One region of the Rhodococcus sp. no. 34 genome, then DNA from elsewhere that is predicted to be linked to it. Evidence: riboswitches for the same ligand, from Rfam matches in the RefSeq annotation. Region 1 holds a riboswitch; each other region holds the start of a gene.
The links. A riboswitch is a leader RNA that binds a small molecule or an ion and turns the genes downstream of it on or off. The one in region 1 is predicted to bind thiamine pyrophosphate.
Positions count from the first base shown of each region.

Region 2: another riboswitch for thiamine pyrophosphate. It lies ahead of ACYP01_RS05180 (TenA family protein); the one in region 1 lies ahead of thiO (glycine oxidase ThiO).
Region 3: another riboswitch for thiamine pyrophosphate. It lies ahead of ACYP01_RS18055 (3-oxoacyl-ACP reductase); the one in region 1 lies ahead of thiO (glycine oxidase ThiO).

Region 1 covers NZ_BAAILK010000041.1:486,431-492,404, reverse strand. Annotated here, with positions in the region: gene ACYP01_RS19690 (glutamate ABC transporter substrate-binding protein) at 1-518, opposite strand, end outside; gene ACYP01_RS19685 (hypothetical protein) at 533-1,894, opposite strand; gene ACYP01_RS19680 (NUDIX hydrolase) at 2,053-2,697, shown strand; gene ACYP01_RS19675 (hypothetical protein) at 2,790-2,921, opposite strand; gene thiE (thiamine phosphate synthase) at 3,170-3,865, opposite strand; TPP riboswitch at 3,892-4,038, shown strand; gene thiO (glycine oxidase ThiO) at 4,038-5,117, shown strand; gene thiS (sulfur carrier protein ThiS) at 5,114-5,329, shown strand; gene thiG (thiazole synthase) at 5,322-5,974, shown strand, end outside.
Region 2 covers NZ_BAAILK010000019.1:97,352-103,325, reverse strand. Annotated here, with positions in the region: gene ACYP01_RS05190 (ABC transporter permease) at 1-452, opposite strand, end outside; gene ACYP01_RS05185 (ABC transporter substrate-binding protein) at 430-1,458, opposite strand; gene ACYP01_RS05180 (TenA family protein) at 1,458-2,201, opposite strand; TPP riboswitch at 2,189-2,284, opposite strand; gene ACYP01_RS05175 (carboxylesterase/lipase family protein) at 2,389-3,957, shown strand; gene ACYP01_RS05170 (MFS transporter) at 3,950-5,176, opposite strand; gene ACYP01_RS05165 (GNAT family N-acetyltransferase) at 5,338-5,607, opposite strand.
Region 3 covers NZ_BAAILK010000041.1:128,699-134,672, forward strand. Annotated here, with positions in the region: gene dinB (DNA polymerase IV) at 1-386, shown strand, start outside; gene ACYP01_RS18050 (LLM class flavin-dependent oxidoreductase) at 383-1,663, opposite strand; gene ACYP01_RS18055 (3-oxoacyl-ACP reductase) at 1,663-2,427, opposite strand; TPP riboswitch at 2,445-2,538, opposite strand; gene ACYP01_RS18060 (DoxX family protein) at 2,677-3,117, shown strand; gene ACYP01_RS18065 (AurF N-oxygenase family protein) at 3,220-4,209, shown strand; gene ACYP01_RS18070 (TetR/AcrR family transcriptional regulator) at 4,206-4,955, opposite strand; gene recO (DNA repair protein RecO) at 5,052-5,867, shown strand; gene ACYP01_RS18080 (isoprenyl transferase) at 5,824-5,974, shown strand, end outside.

The DNA.
Region 1 (5,974 bases):
ACCTTCTCGCGCCGCTCGCACGTGATGGTCATGGTCTTGACGACCACGTCGACCATCGATTCCTGGAGTGCGGCGATCCGATCGTCCGACGTCAGGATTCGGTACTCGATCTTCTCCGGGTCACCGAGCAGATCTCGGGCGATTTCGCGGGCGATGTCCACGTCGAAACCCTCGAGGCGCCCGGTGGCCGGATCGCGAAAGCTCATGAGGTTGGAACCGGTGTCCAGGCCCACGATCAGCCGCCCGCGGGCGCGGATGGCGTCGAGGCTCGGCGTGGGTGGCTGCGGAGATGCGTCTGCGGGGGTGGGCCGCAGGCTCGCGGTGAGGTTGGTGCACGACGCGGTAGTCGTCGGTGTCGGGCTGGGAGCGATGGTGGCCTCGGCCGGCAGCGGCGGTTCCGTGTACGACGTGGCGCCTGCGTTGTCCAAGTCTTCGGCTCGATCCGCACCGCAACCGGCGAGCACCAGCATGGCCGCTGCCAGAACCGCGACACATACGGCCGGGCTCTTCCTCCGCATCACCGGTACTCCCGTCACTGATACTCCCGCAGTCGAGGCCAGAATCCGATGAAGATTCCGGCAACTCCGAGAACTGCCAATACAGACATGCCCGGTGCAGAGGCAGCCAACACCCGGGAGGCGTACGAGACGTCGGACCGAAGATTCGTGCGCGAATCCACGATTCCCTGCCAGAGTTCGTGATCGAGCTTTCCGTACTCCGCGGCCGAATCGTGTTCTCCGGCGCCGATGGTGATGGCTGCGGCGGACGTGAAGTCGCCGTTTCCGAGACGGTCGTACATGCGCGTGTGCGCAGCCACCCACTGCTGGCGCGAGTCGAGTGCGGCGGTCAGCACTTCGCTGTTCACTCGGGCGCGTTCGTCGCTTTGCAGGCCCTCGAGGATGTCCCGCAGAGCATCGACCTTGCGGGTGAACGTCACGTTGTCCTCGGCGGTCGAATCCCGCCTCGCCAGCGTGAGGGTTTCCACGGTGCGTGCTTGCTGAGCCATGATTCGTGCCTCGGTCAGTTCGTGCAGTGGCTCGGCCCCGGCGTCGAGCGCGCGCCCGGTGGCCAGTGCGGAGACCAGTCCGACCGTGAGCAGCCACAGCAGAGCTGCAGCGACCGCGAGCGAGGCAAGGATCAACCCGAGATTGAAGCGTCGGCGACTCTTGCGGGAGAAGTACATCTGTGTCGCCACCAGCGCGCACAGCACGAAGACGAACGCCACGATCGGCCACCACGGTGGAGTCTCGAAATCGCGCTGTACTTGGGAGACCAGCGTCTCCTGCGAGGCGTGCAGTTGCTGGGCCATCGGCAGCAGCGAGGTCTGCATCAACTGCGAGGCCTCGCTCAAATATGCTGCCCCGACCGGGTTTCCGACGCGATTGTTCGCCCGTGCAGTTTCGACCAGCCCGGTGTAGACGGAGAGGTCGGTCGAGATGGTGGTCAAGGCGCTGTGACCGGCAAGATCGGTCGAGTCGAGACCGGCCGACGCCTGGACGATCTCCGCAGAGGCCTCACCGATCGACTGCGTGTATCGGTCGCGGACTTCGGCGGGTTCGAGGCCGCCGGAGATGAAGGCGGTGGCCGCGGCGGCGTCTGCCAAGGACAACGCACTGTAGAGATTCTGGGCCGAGTTGGCGAGAGGCTCGGTTTCGACGAGGAGGAGGTCGAGGTTCGCCTGGCGGTTCTCGATCGCTGCGGCGGCGAGGAGTCCGGCGATCAAAGTGATCGCGATCAGGATCAGTCCGACGACGGTCAACCGGCCAGGCGTCGAGGACATGAAGGCCTGCAGTTCGCGCCGCAGAAGTGCCTGCTCGTCCTCCGCCGACACTGATGTGGCCTCGGAGGGCGGCAGCGACCGGGGTTCGATGGACGGGACGACACGGTCGACCATCGAGCACCTCACTTCGCTGTAGGCGGGCTACCGAGAAATGATGCCGCCGAGAAATGATTCAGGGCATCTTCGCGAGCATATAAGCATCACCTACACCTGGAGCAGTTTGAAACGGTTAGTGTGGGACAACGGCGAGAGCAGGCGGAGCGAGGTAGTCGATGCGTGGTGACGGTGACGGTTGGTCCATCGGATCGGACGGTACTCGGCATTGGGGTAAACACGGAGCTGCAGGACTGCTTCTGCGTGCCCCCGATTCGGACGGATCACCCATGGTCTTGCTGCAGCATCGTGCGGCGTGGAGCCATCAGGGCGGAACGTGGGCACTGCCCGGCGGAGCGCGGGACTCACACGAGAGCACGACGCACGCTGCCGTCCGGGAAGCACACGAAGAAGCAGGTATCGCCGAGGACGCCGTCCGTGTTCGCGGGGAAGTAGTGACGATGCGCGCCGAGAGCGGGTGGACTTACACCACCGTCGTGGCTGACGCGGCGCATCCACTGTCGACGGTTGCCAATGGTGAGAGCACCGAGTTGCGGTGGGTACGCGAAGCCGACGTCGACTCACTGCCGCTGCATCCGGGCTTCGGTTCCTCATGGCCCGACCTCCGGACCGAGCCTGTTGTGGCCGTGGACGGCGATCCGCACACCGTCGTGCTCGAGGACGGCGGATTCGGATGGTTGTCGGGTAGTTCCCACCACGGCAGTGACCAGGCAGGCAGCGACCAGGCAGGCAGCGACCAGGCACGCGGTGACCAGGCAGGCAGCGACCAGAACCTGTCCGAGGCGAGCAGTACCCAGTCGTAGCAGTCGAGTCTTCGCAGTTCGTACACAGCAGAAGGGCCGGACTCCTCGGGAGTCCGGCCCTTCGGTGTTTCGGTCGTCGACCGAAACGAGGCTCAGCTGAGCGAGTTCAGCGCCGTGATGAAGCTGACCGCGGTGATACCGAGCTTGAGCAGCTCGCTGATCTTGCCGAGGTTCAGGTCTTCGAGCGATTCGGTGCTGAGCGAGCCGGTGTCGAGGGATCCCATTTAGTGCTCCTAGGTTCAGTTAGTAACTGGAGGTAAACTACAACAAACCGAATGGGATGTGACACGCAATCGAAGCAACTGTGAGCAAGATCACTTAATCCGACTTTTCGGACATCCAATCGCACCTAGGAACTGGGAGTTTGTTGTCTGATCGGACAACTTCCGTTCACAATTCGAGTCAGGCGTGCTGACCCGTAACTGTGCGGAAATCGCCCGGCAAACACTTGACGAACGCCAGTTACCGGCTTTCAGCGCCCAGCGACGGCTGCGGCGAGGCGTTGCGCGGCCGCCTGGGGGTCCGATGCTTGCGTGATTGCACGCACGACGACGATGCGCGTGGCGCCGGCATCGAGCAGCTCTGGCAGACGTTCCTCGTCGATGCCGCCGATCGCAAACCAGGGCCGCGGCGGTGCGGCGTCGGCGGTCGATCGAACCAGTTCCAAACCGGACGCACTTCGATTCGGTTTGGTCGGTGTCGCCCAGACCGGCCCGGTACAGAAGTAGTCGACGCCCTCCTCGATGGCGGCCAGACTCGCCTGCGCGCGACTGCTCGTCGAACGGCCGATGACGACGTCTTCACCGACAACGGTTCGCGCGTAGGGGACGGGAATGTCGTTCTGGCCGAGGTGGAGGATGTCGGCGCCGGAAGCCATCGCGAGATCCGCGCGATCGTTGACGGCCAACAATGCGCCGTGGCGTCGCGCTGCGGTCGCGAGAATGCCCAGCGCCACCAGTTCGTCCTTGGCCTCGAGCGGGCCGAACTCGCGCTCACCGGCAGAGCCTTTGTCACGCAATTGGATGATGTCGACTCCGCCGGACAATGCTGCCTCGGCGAACTGCGCGAGGTCGCCTTTCTCGCGGCGCGCGTCGGTGCACAGGTACAGCCGTGCTGCTGCCAGGCGCTCGCGCCGGTCGATGTCGTTACTGGGATGTGTGGGGTGCACGGAGCAAACGGTAGCCTCTAGGGAGCAAGGTTCGACACGGGAGTCCTGAAACGTCGTCGTCACTTTTTGTCGTGACTGCGAGGTTCGTTGGGCTGAGAGGGGATCGCGACCAGATCCCGACCGTCAGACCTGACCCGGATCATGCCGGCGCAGGAAGTGGAGGTGGAGTTTCGTGAGTACACACGCTCGTACGGTGTCGGTTGTCGGCGGCGGTGTCATCGGTCTCGCTATCGCGTGGCGAGCAGCCCGCGACGGGTGGGCCGTTCGGTTGTACGACCCGTCCATTGGATCAGGTGCTTCGTGGGTGGCGGGCGGAATGCTTGCCCCGCTTTCCGAAGGCTGGCCGGGTGAAGAAACCGCGTTGACAATCGGTGCAGCGTCCCTGGAACGGTGGCCGACGTTCGGTGAGGAGCTCGGAAAATTCGGGCAATCGGTCTTCACCGCGGACAGCTCGCTGACGGTTGCACTCGATGCTGCCGACGCGCAGGACCTGCAGACCATCGCCGAGTGGGTGAGCTCGCAGGGGCACGAACTCGAAGTTCTCGGTCGCGCGCGCATCCGTGAACTCGAACCGATGCTGGGCCGGGGCATCCGGTCGGGGTTGATGGCTGTTGGTGAGTCCGCCGTCGACAACAGACTTCTGCTGGCGGCGTTGCAGAAGGCCTGTGCGGAATCCGGCGTCGAATTGATCGCGCGGGCCGTCGGCGACCTCGCCGAACTCGATACCGATCAGATAGTGCTCACCGCCGGTATCGCGTCACCCAAGCTGTGGCCCGGGCTACCGGTACGCCCGGTCAAGGGCGAAATCCTTCGCTTGCGCAGTAGGCCTGGAGTCACCCCGGCGCCCAGCCGTACCATCCGTGGCAGCGTCCACGGCCGGCCCGCCTACCTCGTCCCGCGCGGTGACGGAATCGTCGTCGGCGCAACACAATACGAGTCCGGCGAGGATACACAGGTCACGATGGCCGGCGTACGGGACCTGATCAACGACGCCGAGGCCCTGATGCCGGCGATCGGCGAATACGAACTGTACGAGTGCGCGGCAGGTCTGCGTCCCATGACGCCGGACAACCTGCCGTTGATCGGGCGCGTGTCCGATCGTGTTGTCGTCTCCACCGGGCACGGCCGCAACGGAGTCCTGCTGACGCCCGTCACCGCCGATGCGACGGTCGCGTTGCTGAACGGCACATCTTTGGTCGAGGTAAAAGGAACCGAACCCGAGCGGTTCGCAGTAGCTAAGGAAAATTCATGAGTGAGCAGGTCCCGATCGGGATCACCGTCAACGGCGAAGATCTCGAGTTCGATCGAGCAGTCACGGTGACCGAACTTCTGACGCACCTCGAGTTGCCGAGCAAAGGCATCGCCGTCGCCGTCGACGGTGCGCTCTTTCCTCGCGGGCGTTGGGACGAATCCGTCGGACGTGGTTGGGAAATCGAGATCCTCACGGCGGTGCAGGGTGGCTGAGCAGGACCTTCTCACTATCGCGGGCCGCAGTTTCGGTTCCCGGCTCATCACGGGGACAGGCGGCGCCGCCAACCTTGCGGTGCTCGAGGAAGCGCTTGTCGCCTCCGGTACCGAACTGACCACCGTCGCGATGCGGCGAGTCGACGCGGCCGGCGGCACCGGCGTTCTGGACCTGCTTCGTCGCCTCGGAATCGAACCGTTGCCGAACACCGCCGGGTGTCGAGGCGCCGCCGAAGCGGTCCTGACGGCGCAGTTGGCACGCGAAGCGCTCGAGACGAACTGGGTCAAACTCGAAGTCATCGCCGACGAGCGGACTCTGCTGCCCGACGCAATCGAACTCGTCTCCGCCGCAGAACAATTGGTGGACGACGGATTCACCGTCCTGCCGTACACGACGGACGATCCGGTGCTGGCGCTTCGCCTCGAAGAGGTCGGCTGCGCGGCAGTCATGCCGCTCGGTTCACCCATCGGGACAGGGCTGGGTATCGCGAATCCGCACAACATCGAGATGATCGTCGAGCGCGCCGGTGTGCCCGTCATCCTCGACGCCGGAATCGGAACGGCCAGCGACGCCACCCTTGCCATGGAGTTGGGCTGCGACGCCGTCCTGCTTGCGACAGCGGTGACGCGGGCCAAGAATCCCGC
Region 2 (5,974 bases), on a different contig from region 1:
ATGAGTCCGATGGTCATGGGGAAGAACGTCGCAAGGGCGATCACCAACACCTTCGGCAACAACCCGAAGCCGAACCAGATGATCATCAGCGGCGCGATGGCGATGATCGGCAGCGTCTGCGAGACGACGAAAAGTGGTACCAGCGCGCGTGACAACCACGGCGAAAAGTCCACGACCACAGCAAGAATCCAGGCCAACACCAATGAAACAGTGAAGCCGACCAACGTGACCTGCAATGTCGACCAGGCGTGGCCGGAGATGATCTCGCGGTTGTCCCACCCCTGGGACAGAACGCGCCCCGGAGACGGAAGTACTTGCGGCCGAATCCCACTGATCTCGACGTAGATCTGCCACGCCGCCACGAGGAGCAGCACCACGGCGAGCGCGGGAAGCGCCCGCCGCATGGTCGAGACCAACCGTCCGCTCACGTCAGGACGCGTCGAGATACTCATTGGTGAAGTACTCCGACCAGTCCGGCTTCTGGGTCAACGGCTTCCCGTCGGGTCCGGCGAGCAATCCGTTCTCGAAGAGGAATCCCGAATAACCCGACCAGGTTTCGAGATTCTGGGCGCCCACAACACCGTTGGCGTCTTTCATGTAGTCGGCGGCGAGCATCCGCTGACTCTCACGCACGAGGTCTTCGTCGGTGAATGCTCCGGGGTTCGCGTCGATGAGATCCTGCGCGGCCTGGTCCGGGTTGTCGGCAGCAGTCTGATATCCGCGTTGAACGGCTTTGACGAACTTGCGTGCCTCGTCGGGATGGTCCTTCAACCACTGCTGGTTGCCGTTGATCACGATCGAATACGCATCGGGGAAGCCGTAATCGGTGTACTGGAAGTACCGCATCGGAGTTCCGTTTCGCTCCGCTTCGAGGCCTTCCCAAGCAAAGTAGGAGACGGTGAAGTCTGCCTGGCCCGAGTACACGGCTTCGTACGCGGAAGTTCCGAGCGTGACCGTCGTGAAGTTCCCGGTCCCGCCGTCGTTGCGGATGATCTGCTGCAGCGTTTCGACTTCGCCGGGATCACCGAACCCGGCGTACGTCTTCCCGTCGAGATCACGTGGGCGCGTGATGTCCGCACGATCCGCCTTCACGCCGATGCCGGTGGCGCGGTGCTGAAGTGGCGCGATGACGGACGTCGTGGCGGCGCCGGCTGCACGGGCGAACGTGGCCTGACTCTGTGTGCTGATGCCGAACTCGGCATTGCCGGCATCGACCAGGGTGTCGGGCGAGGTGTTGTTGTACGGCAGGATCGAGACGTCCAGGCCGGCGTCCTCGAAGTAGCCCTCTTGGAGTGCTACGTACAAACCGGTGTGGTTCGTGTTCGGTGTCCAGTCGAGTGCGAACCGAATGGTCCCGTCGGAAGAGCCGGTGTGAGAGGCGCATCCGGTCAGAACTGTGAACGCGGCTGCGATCGCGGCAGACGTGGCAAGCGTGCGGCGCAGCGCCGCAAACGACATCACGACGCCGGCCAAGGCTGCTGGTGGAGTGCGGAATCCCAGAACATCAGCTCATAGCGGCTGGCGATGCGGAATGCTTCACTCATCGCCTCACGCTCTGTCTCGGTGGCAGCTTCGGCCGCAGCATCGACCAGTACGCGGGCCTGCGCCACCGACTCGTGGAATTCGGGTGCGTCGTAGGTCGTGACCCACTGTGCGTACGGATGCGACGGATCGGCGTCGAGTACCTCGCGCGCTGAAGCGGCAAGATCGCGGCCGACCTCGGCGTAGATCCAGAAGCAGGGGAGTACTGCCGCTGCGGAGACCGGGTAAGGCGCAGTTGCTGCAGTCGCCGTCAGATACGAGACGTATCCCAGGCAGGCCTGCGAATGCTCGAGCCTTCCCGATCCCGCTGGAAGAATTCCACCGGTGAGAAGTCCGTCGTGAAGCGCAGATTCCACTGTCGCTGCCGTGGACGCGGAATTCGACCAGAAGCCCGCGGACTGCGGATCCGGGGCATGGGCCGCGACCAGGGACAACGCTTTCGAATACCCCTCGAGATAAAGCTTGTCTTGCTCGATGTACGTGCGGAACGCGTCGAGAGGCAATGTTCCGTCGCCGAGGCGGCGGAGGAACTCCAGTGAGTCGATCGACTCGCGGAGGGCCTTCGTCTCGGCCCAGAGTCGATCTGTGAACCGATCCGTCGACGGCGCTGTGGCCACCGAGTTTTCGGCAGAATTGTATGCAGGCTGCGTAGTAGCCATGACATCCCTTCGTCAGCATTACCTGATCAGGTTCCCGGGTGTGTTCTCAGCCCCGCCCATGCGGAGCACCCCGTGTCAGAACTAGGCGACCTTAACACCGAGGGGTTGCGTACTCGGCGCACACCCGTCCGAGATTGGTAGGTTTGGTCTTGATTGCCACACGCGCGGGTCGGGAGGGGATTCAGACATGGAGACCGACGTTCGACCAAATCTCGGCGAGGACGGAACTCTGGTGATCCGGGCGCGAGGCGGAGAAGCCCGCGGGTATCCGGATGGCGGTGTATTCGCGTGGAAGGGCATGCCCTACGCAGCGGCGCCGGTGGGTGAGCGGAGGTTCCGAGCGCCACAACCCACACAGCCGTGGGACGGGGTGCGCGACTGTCGTGAGTTCGGGCCGATCGCGCCGCAAGGCCAGAGTCCGGCGGTTCCGATCGATCGGGCCTTCAAAATCGACGAGGACTGCCTGTCGATCAACGTCTGGGCCCCGCGACCCGACGGCACGCCGCGACCGGTGATGGTGTGGATTCACGGCGGCGCCTACTGCCTCGGATCCGCCGCCCAAACGATCTACGACGGCCGTCATCTGGCTGAAACCGGCGACGTCGTTCTCGTCTCCTTCAACTATCGCGTCGGCGCACTCGGATTCCTGGACCTGTCTGCATTCTCCACCGCGGATACTGTTTTCGAATCGAACTGTGGTCTGCGAGACCAGATTGCGGCACTCGAATGGGTTCGAGACAACATCGACGCCTTCGGTGGTGACCCGAGTGCGGTGACCGTGTTCGGGGAGTCCTCCGGCGCAGGATCCATCACGACGCTCATGACCTGTCCGAGCGCCGAAGGTCTGTTCCATCGTGCGATTGCCCAGAGTCCGCCCGCGACCTCCGTCTACGGGGCCGAGCGCGCCAAGACCGTTGCAGAGCGGTTTCTCGAACTGCTCTCGATCGACCCCGAAGACGCAGGCGATCTGCTGACCACAGATCTGGAACTGCTCGTGAAGGCAAGCGATGATTTGGTCAACGAAATTCCGACCCGGATTCCGGGAACTTTGGCGATGGCACCCGTTGTCGATCGCGATCTGGTGCCGCACTACCCGGTTGCGGCTTTCCAGAAGGGTTACGCGCACCGAATCCCACTGATCATCGGTTCCAACAAGGACGAGGCGTCGATCTTCAAGTTCATGAAGTCTCCGCTGATGCCGGTGAGTGCGCAGTCCGTCGAGGCAATGCTCCAATTACTGGCCGACGATCACCCCGACATCTCGGCGACCAAACTTGCCGAGATCATGTCGGCTTACCCTGACCATGCGAAACCGAGTGGCGCGCTGGCGCTTTCACGGGACGCGGCGTTTCGCATGCCGACCCTGTGGATCGCCGACGCGCACTGCAGGCATTCCCCTACGTGGGTCTACCGCTTCGATCACGCGACGCCGATGCTCAAGGCGGCGCGGATCGGCGCGGGCCACGCGACCGAATTACCTTATGTATTCGGCAATTTCGGAACCCTGAACGTCGACCCCACGTTCTGGCTCGGCGGACGGAAGGCCGCGATGGAGGTGGCCGGCCGTATCCAACGGCGATGGTTGGCCTTCGCCAGGCATGCCGTGCCGGCGGCCCTCGACGGCTCGAAGCACTGGGCGCCGTACGAGGAAGAGAAGCGGTCGACGCTGTTGATCGACTCCGCCGACACCCTCGTCAGCGACCCCGATCACGGACTGCGCGTCGCCTGGGGCAACGACGTGATGGGGTTCAACTGACGTCGGTCGAGTGCCGCGGACGATCGAGTTCGCGAAGCACCGGTAGGGAGGCACATACTGCGGCGATCAGGATGATCGGAATCGACAGGGCCACAAAGGTCGACGCGATTCCGAGTTGATCGAGCAGCGGGCCGACCGCGAGGTAGCCGAGCGGGCCTGCGGCGTAGGCCGTCGACGTCATGACACCGACGACGCGTCCACGCATGTGCTCCGGGCTGTGCGTCTGCATGGCGTAGTTGGCGATCGGGCCGACTGGTCCGTAGACGAGGCCCTGCAGTCCGGCAAGTACGAGGATCACCCACAGCGGAGGTAGGAGCGCCATGGCCAGCATCGCTATGCCGAGAACGGCGACGGCAAAAATCATGATCAGCCGCCGGGACATGATCGGCGCCAGTGGGGCGTAGGCGAGAGAGCCGATGATGCCGCCGATCGCCAAGGCCATCAACACCGATCCGAGTTGGGCCGGTTGATCCAACTCTGTGAAGTACACCGGGAACACGACACTCTCCACAGGCATGTAGAGCGCGACGACTGCCATGTCGATCAGCGCCAGGGTGCGCAGCAGTTTGTTGTTCCAGACGAACCGAAGACCGTCGAGTGTGCCGTGCCAGATCGATTTCGGACGGTGTTCGTGTTCGGGCACTCCGGCGCCGGGAAGCCGGATGAAGGCGACCACGACTATCGAGAACACAAAACCTGCCGCCGTGACCCAGAGCGTGTTCACCGCTCCGATCGTTGCGATGAGGACACCGCCGATGCCAGGGCCGATCAGATACGCGACGTTGAAGTTGGCCTCGTACACACTGTTGGTTCGATCGAGCTTCCACTTGGCGGTCCGAGTCGCTGCAGGCAGCATGGACTCCCTCGCCGCCATTCCGGCGGGGTCGAACACGGCGCCGAGTGCTGCCAACGCCGCGATCACCGGGATCGTCAAGCCCGCGGTGGCCGCGATGATCGGAATCGCTGCAACGGACATCGCGGAGAGAGCGTCGGAAATCATCGACGTTCGACGGCGTCCGAACTTGTCGACGAATGTCCCCGAAAACAGGCTCGACACGAGTAGCGGAATGGCTGCTGCGCCGGCAACTATCGCCGCGTCGGTAGCCTTACCGGTTCGTTCGAGAACCAGCCAGGGGAGCACGACGATGGCGATACCGTTGCCGATCGCCGAGAACAGCGTCGCGAGATTGACCAGTACGAGAGGGAGATAGCTGGGGATAGCTACGTCCGTGGACGCAGGTGGACGCCGATCTGCTGAGGCGACCACGTTCTTTCCTTCCCCGAGATGGTGCCGCCCAGGATTTCGACGACGGCACCATCGACGCTAGCAGCGGGGTCTGCAGGTTCGCGACTGGTTTTTCCCTGGCCGTTCTCGTTCGGTTATGCCTGGTAGACGGGGTTCTCCGCAACAAACTTCTCGACGTACGAGCACGTCGGAAGGATCTTCAATCCCTCGTTCCGGGTCTGATCGAGCGCTTCACGCACCACGATGGCGGCAAGCCCGCGCCCACGAAACTGCGGATAGGTCACCGTGTGGTGGAAATCACGGACGCCGGAATGGTCCGAGTACTCGGCGAAACCGGCGAGTTCGCCGTCGACTCGGATCTCGAAACGCGTTTCCGCGGGATTGTGCGCCACTGTCTCGGTCATCTTCGGGCTCCGTTTCGAAAGGGCGGCCGGTTGCGCCGCGCCGCGTCTACGTTCTCTGGAGCACGCTACCTGGCAGGCCGTCCGCAATATCGGTTGCCGACGTGGGATCCGTTACTTAGCGCAACTACAACTGGACGACCGTTCAAGGGACCTTCGTCGCCATGGAGAACGAACAAAACTGGTCTGTACGTGCCGATTTGCCCGTACTTTTGTGCCCACAACGGGTGATACATATGCATCACGATCGTAAACATCCCAATATGTGGGACCGGTCACAAAGTTTTTTGTCGTCTGTTCGGATGGATTAAGTGGAGGGCCTGAAACGGGCAAATTGCAGGTCAGCGGCGCGCTGGTTGCGTGTCGATGA
Region 3 (5,974 bases), 360 kb from region 1:
GTTCGGCGCAGCGGACGGGGCGCACGGTCACGCTCCGGCTCCGCTTCGCGGATTTCACGCGGGCAACTCGATCTCACACGCTGCGCCGGTCCACCGCCGACACAGCGGAATTGCTGAGCGCCTCGATGGTGCTGCTGGACGAAGCGATACCGATGATCGCGGACAAGGGCATCACGTTGATCGGTGTCGCTGTCTCCAACCTGGATCGGGACGGCGCCGAACAACTCGAATTGCCCTTCGACGGTCCAGGATTCGCGGGTCCGGACACTGCCGCCCTCGACTCGGCAATGGACATTGTCCGGAAGAAGTTCGGCTCCGCGGCCCTCACGAGGGGAGTGCTCCTGGGACGCGATCCGGACCTGTCGGTGCCGCTACTGCCGGACTAGGTGAGGTTTTCTCGCAGAGTCGCTCCCTCGTATTCGCGACGGAACAACCCACGCGCCTGCAGCACCGGAATCACGTGATCGACAAAATCTTCCAGACCCTGCGGATAGGTCGGCGGCATCAGATTGAAACCGTCGGCACCGCGGCCGTTCAACCAGGACCCCATCTCGTCGGCAATCGACTCCGGTGTTCCGATCATCGTTGCGTGACCACCACCCGCAGCGAGCGTCCCGAGGAGCTCCCGCACAGTCGGTGCGTCCTTCTCGACGATCCGCAAAATAGTGGCGTAGCGTCCCTGCGGCCCGGTGAACGCTTCGAGTGGAGGCAACGGGGGCACGGGCCCGTCGAGATCCCAGTTCTCGCAATCCTGTCCGGTGAACAACGAGAGTTGGCGTATCGACTGTTCGGTGGGCAGCAGGAGATCGAGTTCGGCCTTCTTCGCCCTGGCCTCGGCGACGGTGCTGCCGACGTAGGTGACCAGTCCCGGCATCACGGCGACAGAGTTCGAATCCCGGCCGGCTCGCTCGATTCTCGATTTCACGTCCGCGTAGTAGGCCTGTGCGCTGGGTAAGTCGTAGGCAACCGAATAGATTGCCTCGGCGCGACGCGCCGCCAGATCGCGGCCCTGCTCGGACGCCCCGGCCTGGAACAACACCGGCCGGCCTTGCGGGGAGCGCGGAACCGTCAACGGCCCGTCCACCCGAAAATGTTTGCCGTCGTGATCGATTCGAGAAATCCTGTTTGCGTCGGCAAAACGCCCCGACCGGTCGAGAATCAGCGCGTCTTCCGACCATGAATCCCACAATGCGAGGGCCACTTCGACAAATTCGTCGGCTCGTTCGTATCGGGATGCGTGATCGGGCATCGCCTCGAGTCCGTGGTTGCGCGCCTCCTGGTCGAACATCGAGGTCACGACGTTCCAGCCGGCCCGTCCGCCGCTGATGTGGTCGAGCGAGGCCAACAGTCGCGCCGCGTGAAACGGCGTGTAGAAAGTGGTGGAAATGGTGGTCACCAGGCCGATGTCCGCTGTCGCTCGTGCCATGGCAGTCAATGCGGTGATCGGCTCGAGAAACCACGACGCACCCGACTCGGGTTCGCGAACACTGTGACCGTCAGCGAAGAAGACGGCGTCCAGCTTGCCGCGTTCGGCGATCTGGGCGAGCGACTCGTAATACGTGATGTCGCCGAGACTTTCGACCGGTGAGTCGCGATGACGCCATGCCGCACTGTGATGTCCGCAACCGAGCAGGAACGCACCTATCCGCAGTTGTGCGCCCATCAGTTCTTGACGAGTCCGCCGTCGACAACCAGGTTCTGGCCGGTCACGGCCCGCGACCATGGGGAGGCGAAAAAGAGTGCAGCGTCGGCAAATTCGTCCGGCGTGGTGACTCGGCGCAGGGGAGTGCTTGCCGCGATCATGTCGAACACGGCTTCCGGTGTTGCGGCGCTCGCATCGGTGGTGCGGAGCAAGCCGCCCGAGACCATGTTGACTGTGATCCCGTCCGGACCGAGGTCGGCGGACAGCGTCCGTGTCAGTGCCAACAGTGCGGCCTTGGCAGCGGTGTAGTCGTGGTACGGAACTACCGGATTCTGGACCAGATTGGTTCCGACAGTGATGATTCGGCCGAAGCCGAGTTCGCGCATGCCTGGTAGCGCTGCCTGGGTGGTATTGAGTGTTCCGGCAACAGCTCCGCGTAGTTGAGAGTCGAAGTCGGCCCAGGTGATCGTGTCCGCGTTCGGCCGTGCATCGCCGTTGAACGAGAAGTCGACCAGTGCATTGTCGACCACGGTCGAGATCGGTGCGTCGAATCTCTCGCGTGCAGCGGAGAACAACTGGTCGACGGAACTGCGGTCCGTCACGTCCGCCTGGACTGCGAAGGTGCGATCCTCACCCAGTTCGGTGACCAGGGTCTCGGCGGTGTCACGGCTCTTGTTGTAGTTCACGATCACCCGGGCCCCCGAGCGGGAGAATGCTCGGCTCAGTGCGGCGCCGAGCCCGCGGGCGCCACCGGTGATCAGAACGATCTGCTCGTCCAGGTTCAATGCGCGCTGAAATTGCTGTTCGGTCATGTCGACATCCCTCCGCCAGTGCTAACTGGTCAGGTTCATCGGGTCTGATCTCAGCCGACTTTTTCGGCACCCCGTGTCACCGACCATCAGACCACGTGAGGTGAATCGTCCTGAACGCCGGGTGCGTTGTAACGGCCGGCGCGATGAGTTTTCGATCGCTCGGGAGTCGTAATTGCAAGCGAAGTGGCAACCGGCCGCTCGCCTTCGCCCCAGGAGATTCCGATGACCACCCAGCCCGTCCACAACGAAACTGTTTCCGGTAACGCCACGACGACGACACCTTCGGCCACGGCTCGCAAGCTCGGATACGTCCTGAGTGGGCTGTTCGTCGTTTTCATGCTCTTCGACGGCATCATCCACATTCTCAACCTTCAGACAGTCAAGGATGCGTCGGCTGAACTTGGGTTGCCGGACTCGCTGGCATTGACGGCTGGGGTGGTGCAACTGATCTGCCTTGCGCTGTACGTGATTCCGCGAACGTCGATACTCGGCGCGATTCTGCTCACCGGTTACCTGGGGGGAGCGGTGTTGACCAACCTTCGAGCTGAACAGCCTCTGCTGAGCACGACCCTGTTTGCCGTCTACACCGGAATCGTCATGTGGGCGGGACTGTATCTCCGGGACGAGAAGGTTCGCGAGATCATCCCGCTGCGTCGGGCCTGAAATAGGCCCCGGGGGGGTTGCGTGGGACGCGGTGTCCCATTATGTTTGACCTCATTCAAGTCCGTCGACTGCAATCGACGGACTGGCCGTGAGGAGACACCGATGGCTCGGTCAGCGTCGATCGAAGTGGAAAAGCCGTACCACCAGGTACTGCAGACTTTGTCCGAGGGCTCAGTTGCCCGCAGTTTCGATCCCTATCTCGACATCGACTGGGATTCACCAGAGTTCGCGATCGATCCGCATGATCCGAGATGGGTGCTCTCGTCCGTGTCGGACCCCCTCGGGGCGACGCAGTGGTACCAGGATCAGTCGTTGGAGCGTCGAATCGCCATGGGAATGTGGCGTCAGGCGAACGTGACCAAGGTGGGTTCGGCCTTCGAGAGCATCTTGATCCGGGGAATGCTGCAATACATCATGGCGCTACCCAACCAGTCGCCTGAGTTCCGGTACTGCCTGCACGAGATGACCGAAGAGTGCAATCACATCCAGATGTTCCAGGAACTCGTCAATCGCATGGACATCGACGTGCCGGGTATGCGTCCGATGTTCCGGCGACTGTCGCCGATCATCGGAGTGCTGGGAGCAAAGTTCCCGGTCATCTTCTTCATCGGCATTCTGGCTGGTGAAGAACCGATCGACCACTTCCAGAAGGATCTCATCCGTGAGGGTAAGGACACGCCGCCGGCGATGCTCCGCACCATGGAGATCCACATCGCCGAAGAAGCGAGACACATCTCGTTTGCTCACGAGTTCCTGCGCAATCACGTCCCCAGACTCAGTCGTACGAGTCGAGCCATCACATCGGTCGCCTTCCCCGGCGCGATGCGTTGGCTTGCGGGTGAAATCATGTCACCGCCAAAGGAATTCGCCGAAGAATTCGGAATCCCGGACGAGGTGATGAAGAGCGCCTTCTGGGGGAGCCCGCATTCACGCCGCATCCTGGGTAACTACTTCGGCGAAATGCGAGCCCTGGCAGACGAACTCGGATTGATGAATCCGGTGTCGAAGCGTGCGTGGCGAAAGCTGCGCATCGACGGCGACTACGCCCGCTACCGCGGCGAGCCGAAGCGTTCCGACAAGACCCGGATCTAGTCCGGCCGCGAAGTTCCTCCGTCGGAGGACACCAGCTCGGCTATGAGCGTGGACAATTCGACATGGGGATCGATCTGTAGTCCGCTCGAGCGGGCAACGCCGTCGAACATGTACCAGGTGTATTTCGCGAGGTCGGCGACGATCTCTTCGCGGCTCGGTTTCGGATCGGTGCTTCGGACCCAGTGGGTGAGCGTGCCCTCGACCATTGTCACCACTGCGAACGGTAGTGAATCGAAGGGTGAGGAGTCGATCCCCACGGATCGACCGACTTCGGTGATAGTGGTGCGGGCGGAGTCGGCGATTGTGGCCTTCAGACTGCTGATCGCGTCGATGCTCTCGTCGTCGTAGTCGGTGGGGCCGGTACCCATGAACTCGTGAATCCGCGGATGCTCGGTGATCCACTCGGCGACGGCGCTGATGGTTCGGGTCAGGATCTGGTCGAGAGTGCCTACCGAAATGCTCATCGAAGCATCCAGGGCCGCCGCAAATTGGCCGAGCACGAACGCTCGCACTCGTCGATCGAGGTCGTCTCGGCCGCTGAATTGGCGGTACACCACCGACTTGGCGAGGCCGGCACGATCGGCGATCTGCTGGACGGACACCTCGGCACCTGCCGCACGCTCTTCGATCAGTTCGACCGCCGAGGTGAGTATCCGTTTCTGACGCTCGGAGTTGTGTCGCTCCCACCGCGCTTCGCGACCGGTCAACTCTGCAGTGACAGGTTGCACAATTGCGTCGCTCGGCATCGCGCCAGTCTATCCGGACGGGCCTGCCGTGTTTCCGACTTGTCATCGGGCGCGGCATCGGGATCGGTCGTCGGTACAACGTGGGACACTGGTCGAGTGAGGTTGTATCGAGACACGGCGGTGGTGCTGCGCCTGCACAAACTGGGCGAAGCCGACCACATCGTCACGTTGCTCACCCGTCAGTTCGGGTTGGTACGTGCCGTGGCCAAAGGTGTCCGCCGAACCAACTCCAAATTCGGTGCCAGACTCGAACCGTTTGCTCACATCGACGTGCAACTACTTCCGGGCAAGAATCTCGACATCATCACTCAGGTGCAGACGGTCGACGCATTCGCCACCGACATCGTCGACGACTACAGCCGGTACACCACGGCCTGCGCCGTACTCGAAACTGCCGAGCGGTTGGCCGGCGAGGAACGCGCGCCGGCCCCGCAGCTTCAGCGATTGACGGTGGGAGCACTGCGTGCGATCGCCGAGCAGGCACGACCGGTCGAGTTCGTGCTCGACGCGTTCTTGTTGAGAGCCATGGGCTATGCGGGTTGGGCGCCTGCCCTCGAAGAGTGCGCCCGCTGCAGTGCTCCTGGACCGCACCGGGCCTTTCATGTCGCCGCAGGCGGAGCCGTGTGTACCTATTGCCGCCCGGCGGGTGCTGCGACGCCGTCGCCCGGAGTGCTCGACTTGATGGAAGCCCTGCTCCGAGGGGAGTGGGAGGGTACCGATTCGGCGCCCGCGACGCTGCGGACGCAAGCCAGCGGACTGGTCGCGGCACACCTGCAGTGGCATCTCGAGCGCCAATTGCGGACGTTGCCGCTGATCGAGCGTTCGAGGCCGCATGCAGCCGTCGAGGTCGACTTGCCCGTGAGGCAGGATGGAACACGTGATTCGACGACGCGAACCGCGAACTCCGCTTGATTCTGCTGCTGACCGGGTGATCCGACCACCGGACCCACATCCGTCCGGGGCGACCCCGCCGATCCTGCAGACCGAACTGATCCCGCGCCACGTCGCTTTGGTGATGG